2 regions of the Exiguobacterium sp. N4-1P genome follow, and region 2 is predicted to be linked to the other one. Evidence: predicted binding sites of a transcription regulator. Region 2 holds the regulator's gene; the other holds the start of a gene.

Region 1 (3,427 bases), 1.5 Mb from region 2:
CTTGATCGGTGACGATCAACGCACGTGAGACATCTTGAATCGATTTCAAGTATTGGACTGAATTTTTTTCAAAGAAAATCTTTTCCGGTACTTTGAACCACTGCATGTTCACGCGTCGTCTCGCCACCTTCTTGACATTGAGTAGATGTTTCGCCGTTACGTTTTCAGAGACGGAGTTTTTCCCGTAAGAGCCGCAACCGAGTGTCAGTGATGGTGTCAATTCGTTATACAGATCACCAATCCCACCGTGTGCTGACGGGCTGTTGACGAGAATCCGGCAGGCTTTCATCCGCATTCCGAATGTCGTCATCAAGTCGTCATTCGTCGTGTGGATGACTGCCGTATGACCGAGGCCACCGATTTCAAGCATCCGTTCGGCGACATGGAACGCATCTTCCGTTGACTGGACGCTATACGCACCAAGGACAGGGCTTAGTTTTTCGTGTGAGAGTGGTTCTTCTGAGCCGACTTTTTCAAGTTCTGCGACGAGCATGACGGTGTTGCTCGGAACGTCGATGCCCGCTTTTGCTGCGATCCAGGTTGCCGGTTTCCCGACGATGTCGGCATTGACGGCACATGTATCGGTTTTGATGACGAGCGCTTCGAGACGTTTTTTCTCATCTGCTGTACAGAAGTAGCAACCGAGTGCTTCCATCTCCGCCCGAACTTCCGCGTAGATTTCCTGATCGACGATGACTGCTTGCTCCGATGCACAAATCATGCCGTTATCAAACGTTTTGGAGAGGACAAGGTCACTGACGGCACGTTTGATTTTTGCTGTTTTTTCGATGTAGCACGGGACGTTCCCCGGTCCGACACCGAGTGCCGGCTTACCTGTTGAATAGGCTGATTTGACCATGCCGGCTCCGCCGGTCGCAAGGACCATCGCGATATCCGTGTGGTTCATCAAGACTTTTGTTGCTTCGAGTGACGGTTGTTCGACCCACTGGATACAGTCACGCGGTGCGCCGGCTTTGACAGCCGCGTCACGTAACGTTTTCGCTGCTTCGAGTGAGCAGTTTTGCGCTGACGGGTGGAAGGCGAACACAATCGGGTTTCGTGTTTTAATCGCGATCAACGCTTTGAACATCGTCGTTGATGTCGGATTCGTCACAGGTGTGACGCCACAGACGACACCGACCGGTTCTGCGATATAGGTGATGCCGTTTTGAACATCTTCTTCTAAGACGCCGACCGTTTTTTCTTCACGGAGACTGTTATAGATATATTCCGTCGCAAACATATTTTTAATCATTTTATCTTCAAAGACACCACGTCCTGTTTCTTCAACGGCGAGTCGTGCCAGTTCAACGTGACGTTCGAGACCGGCAAGCGCCATGTCACGGACAATCGTATCGATTTTCTCTTGATCAAATGTTAATAATTCTTGTAATGCAGTTTGACCTTTTGCAACGATTTTATTGATCGTTTGTTCGACAGGTGATACGTCTTGTTTGATTTTTTCTTTGACAGCCATGTTAGGTTTCCTCCCTATTTTGGAACGAATCTGAGTCTGCATTTCCCTACTAAATGTTAGGAATGCCAAGCTGATATTCAATAGTTTGTGCTTTCCTTCACAAATCAATCATACCGCCTTTTTGATGATTTGTGCATGACCATCCTGTGAACTATTTCACATCATTGAAAACGTTCTCATTCTCAAAAGGTGTTGTCGGACAAGGCATCCTTTTTGAATCCCTTGCCTGTGACTTTTCTCACAGCACCTATTTTCTTTGCTTGTCTGACGGACAAAACATCGTGTAATCTATTAAAAGATACATATTTATTTGTTTTGAAGGAGGAAGTTTCATGACAATCGTCAATCAAATGCTTGCGTTCAACGAACAATTCGTCGAAGAAAAACAATACGAACAATTCATCTCGGATAAATTCCCAGATAAAAAGGTCGTAATCTTAACATGTATGGATGCCCGCTTGACGGAACTCCTCCCGCACGCGCTCGGTCTGAAAAACGGCGATGCAAAAATCATTAAAAATGCCGGGGCCGTTCTGTCACACCCATTCGGTTCCGTCATGCGCTCGATCCTCGTCGCCTTATACGCACTCGGGGCGGAAGAAGTCATCGTCATCGGTCACCATGACTGCGGCATGAGTACGATCGACCCGGCAAACATGATTGCCGAGATGGAAGGACGCGGCATCAATCAACAAGTCCTAAAGACACTCGAAGCATCCGGCGTCGACTTGAAACAATGGTTACGCGGGTTCACGTCAGTCGAAGAAAACGTCAGTCATTCCGTCGGTCTGATTAAAAACCATCCATTATTACCACCGGGCACGAACGTCCACGGGCTCGTCATCGACCCGGGAACAGGGAAACTCGACCGCGTCGATTGCTAAACTTGTCCTTATATAGTAGAAAGAAGGTACGACCGACACCGGTCGTGCCTTTTTATGTTTTTTTCTTGACAGCAAAAAGAACGGTCTGTATGATACTTTAGTATAGTACAGTGATACCAAAAGAAAGCGTGGTTTTATAGTTATGTTCAATGCTGTTGTTTTAGCCGTTATCCTTTTATTTGTCTTAGCCATCTTCCGTGTCCACATCGTCCTCGCGATGGTCATCAGCGCTCTCGCCGGTGGTTTACTCGGCGGTCTTGGTTTAACGAAAACGATCGAAAGTTTCTCAGGCGGTCTTGGAGCCGGCGCAGAAATTGCCCTCAGTTATGCCTTGCTTGGTGCGTTCGCCGTCGCCCTGTCGAAAACAGGTTTGCCGGACGCCCTCGCACATAGCTTGATTGCTCGCTCAAAAGGAAGTGCCGATGCGACGTCGGTCAAGAAGTTAAAAGGGTTCATCATGTTCGCGATTTTATTACTCGCAATCAGTTCACAAAACGTCTTGCCGATTCACATCGCCTTCATTCCGATCATCATCCCGCCGTTACTCGGTCTGTTTAATGATTTGAAAATTGACCGGCGCCGGATGGCCATCATCATGACGTTTGGTCTCGTCACACCGTATATGTTTTTACCAATCGGTTTCGGTGATATCTATCTCAATCAGATTCTGTTACCGAACTTACAAGAAAACGGGATGGACACCGCTGGCGCATCAGTCATCAAAGCGATGGCGATTCCGGCGCTCGGGATGTTGTTCGGATTGTTACTCGGTTTATACAATTACCGGAAACCGCGTGAATATGAGATGCGGAACATCGCACCGGACGATTACGAGATTCCTGTCGTCACGAAATCCAAATTATTACTGAGTTCAATTGTCGTCATCGCGACGCTCGTCGTCCAATTGACGACGGAATCGATGATCATCGCCGCGACGACCGGCCTCCTGCTCTTCCTCGTGTTACGACTCGTCCGCTTCAGCGAAGCAGACGATGTCATCACACGCGGTATGCGGATGATGTCGTTCATCGGATTCGTCATGATTTCAGCGAATGGCTTCTCAAAC
Region 2 (3,427 bases):
AGACTGTTACTTATTCAACTCACGCATCAAATCCGCTTGCCGTTCAAGCTCCGCCTGTTGCTCAAGAATCAGTACTTTTTTGTACGTCCGGGCTGAAATCATGATGCTGATTTCATAGAGGACGAACAACGGTACCGAAATCATCAGATGTGACGTCACATCCGGTGGTGAGATTAAAGCCGCGATGACAAACAGCGCAAAGTACGCATATTTTCGATTTTTCCGCATGAACAATGGCGTCACGAGTCCAAGACGAGTCAAGAACATCGTCACGACCGGCAGTTGGAACAAGATACCGAACGGAATCGTCAGCCGGATTAAGAAACTGAAATAGTTTTCGACCCCGATGACTTGCTCGATGCCGAGCTCTTGCCCAAGTTCCGTCGATACTTTGAGTAGAAACGGAAGTAACCAAAAATAAGAGAACGCGATCCCGGACAAAAATAAGAAAAACGTGACCGGAATATACGTCAAGGTCGCTTTCTGTTCCTGTTCGAATAAACCGGGTCGGATGAACGCCCATAGCTGGTACATCCAAAATGGTGAAGCCAGGACGACCGCGATGATGAACGCTAAATTCAAGTACAACATCAGGGGATCGGCCACATTAAAGGCATTCAATCCGATGCCGAGCTCTTTCAGGTCCGACTGCAGAAATCGCACGAGCGGTCGGACGAGCGGAAAGGCCGCGGCGAACAAGACGACGACGATGATGAGTGACCAGACGATCCGCTTGCGCAACTCGTCTAGATGCGATGTCACACTCTGTTCTTGATCAATCGCCATAATTTAATCACTTCTCTTTCGATTCATCCTTTTTGTCTTTATCATCGTCCATGATGCCGTTTGTCGCACTCTTGAACTCTTTTAACGTCTGACCGGCAGCACGACCGAGCTCCGGTAACTTTTTCGGTCCGAAGATGATCAAGGCGACGGCACCGATTAAGGCGATACTTCCTGGTCCAATACCGAGTGTAAACGGGATTAAGTTTTCCATTATGATTTCACTCCTTCAGCTGATTGCGAATAATGCTTCATGAAATAAACTAGTGACTGCAACTCGATCGACAAATCGATGTGATGGACCCGAACATGGGCCGGTACGTTCAACCGCGCCGGTGTAAAGTTCAGGATTCCGGTCACACCATACTCAACTAACTCATCCGCTACTGACTGTGCGAACTGGGATGGGACCGTCAAGATGGCGACATCAACCTTGTTCGCTTCGATTTGCTCTTTCATGTCAGAGACATGATAGATAGGAACGTCTTGCGTCGTTGTTCCGACCTTGTTTTCGTCCGCATCAAACGCAACGACTATCCGAGTACTATTATTCTTTAAAAAGTTATAATTTGCAAACGCCGTTCCGAGATGTCCGACCCCGACAAGTGCCACATTCGTGACTTCATCCTGATTCAGTGTCTTTCGGAAAAACGTCAATAGATGTTGTACGTTGTAACCGTATCCTTTTTTCCCTAACGCCCCAAAGTAGGAAAAATCGCGGCGGATCGTCGCTGAATCGACTTTGACCGCTTCACTGAGCTCTGCTGAAGAGACGCGCAGCTTGCCTGAGTTATAAAGACTCTGAATGAAACGATAATATAACGGCAGTCGTTTCGCCGTCGCTTGTGGTATTTTTGTGTCTGGCCCATTCATACTGCAGTTCCCCCTTCGGCCACGTTCTGACGTGGCACCCAAATCAATGCAAAGAATTCTATTCTCTTTGATTGTAAACCACTTCACATAGACTAACAAATAATATATTCCACGGGACTCCTGCGTTTTTTTCATGATAGACTAAAGGGTGGAAGGATGGATGTTTTTATGATTCTCTTACAAGTGAACCAACTATCAAAATCATTCGGTGTTGAGCCGATTTTAGACAATATTAAACTCGAAGTACAGGAGCGAGACCGGATTGCGCTCGTCGGACGAAATGGTGCCGGAAAATCGACACTTTTAAAAATCATCGCCGGAGAGCTCAGTCATGACTCTGGTGAGATCATGAAGAGTAAGGAAGTGAAAATCGGTTACCTCGCCCAGGACAGTGGTCTTGAGTCGAATGAAACGATCTGGAATGAAATGTTGACCGTGTTCGAGCACCTGCAAGAGCAGGAACGTTCGCTCCGTCGGATGGAGATTGAGATGGGAATGGACCATATCTTGAATGATGCTGTTGCTTATGACCGTCTGTTGAAAACATACGATCAGGCACAACATGACTTCTCGGACGCCGGCGGTTACCAGTTCGAAGCCAACATCCGCTCCGTCCTGCACGGGATGCGTTTTTATCCGGACGATTATTCACGCCGGATCCAGACGCTATCCGGTGGACAACGGACGCGACTCGCACTGGCGAAGATGTTACTTCAGGCACCTGAGCTGTTGATTCTTGACGAGCCGACGAACCACCTCGACATCGATACACTCTCTTGGCTCGAAAGTTACCTGGCTGGTTACCGTGGAGCGGTCTTGATCGTCTCCCACGATCGTTACTTCCTCGACCAGGTCGTCAACGTCGTTTATGAACTGTCACGCAACGTCTGCCGGAAGTTTACCGGCAACTACACGAAGTACTTGGAACAAAAGGCAGCACTGTATGAACAAGAGATGAAGCAGTTCGAACAGCAACAGGAAGACATCGCGAAGATGCAAGACTTCATCCAGCGTAACATCGCACGGGCGACGACGACGAAACGCGCACAAAGCGTCCGCAAACGTCTTGAAAAAGTCGACCGGATTGATCGTCCGGATGGGGATGAACGCAGCACCGTCCTGTCGTTCCCGATTGAAAAACAAAGTGGGAACGATGTGTTACAAGTCACGCAACTCGCGGTCGGCTATGAAGAAGCCGTCTCAAAAGGCATCACGTTCCGCTTACAACGCGGCGAATCCCTCGCCCTCGTTGGTCCGAACGGAATCGGAAAATCGACGTTACTGAAAGTCCTTGTCAACCGGATTAAACCGTTATTCGGTGAACATCGTTTCGGGACCGGCGTTTCTGTCGGCTACTACGATCAGGAGCAGGCCGAGCTCAACGACCGCAACCGGGTCATCGATGAAATTTGGAACGAGTGGCCGTTGATGCGGGAACAACAAGTCCGGTCCGTCCTCGGTCAATTCCTGTTCAGTGGTGATGATGTCTTCAAGCTCGTTCATGAATTATCCGGCGGCGAGCGCGGACGCCTCGCCCTCGCGAAGTTAAAATTACGCAAAACGAACGTCCTCATTCTCGATGAGCCGACCAATCACCTCGATCTTGATTCGAAGATGGTGCTTGAGAACGCGCTTGTCGACTATGAAGGCACGCTCCTGTTCGTCTCCCACGACCGTTACTTCATCGACCGGGTTGCGACACGCGTCATCGAGATGAATCCGGACGGTGTGACGGATTATCTCGGCGACTACTCTTACTATATGGAGAAGA

Evidence for each region. The regulator Rex, encoded in region 2, represses fermentation and respiration genes when NADH is low (regulators of the CRP and FNR family bind a similar motif). The targets are predictions, from matches to a motif close to TTGTGAAATATTTCACAA.
Region 1: the regulator Rex is predicted to act here: its motif matches at 1,622-1,639, upstream of adhE (bifunctional acetaldehyde-CoA/alcohol dehydrogenase).

What each region holds. Positions count from the first base shown of each region.
Region 1 covers NZ_CP022236.1:1,204,077-1,207,503, reverse strand. Annotated here, with positions in the region: gene adhE (bifunctional acetaldehyde-CoA/alcohol dehydrogenase) at 1-1,477, opposite strand, end outside; gene A0126_RS06125 (beta-class carbonic anhydrase) at 1,810-2,361, shown strand; gene A0126_RS06120 (Na+/H+ antiporter family protein) at 2,504-3,427, shown strand, end outside.
Region 2 covers NZ_CP022236.1:2,659,962-2,663,388, forward strand. Annotated here, with positions in the region: gene tatC (twin-arginine translocase subunit TatC) at 7-786, opposite strand; gene A0126_RS13555 (twin-arginine translocase TatA/TatE family subunit) at 794-997, opposite strand; gene A0126_RS13560 (redox-sensing transcriptional repressor Rex) at 997-1,656, opposite strand; gene A0126_RS13565 (ABC-F family ATP-binding cassette domain-containing protein) at 1,825-3,427, shown strand, end outside.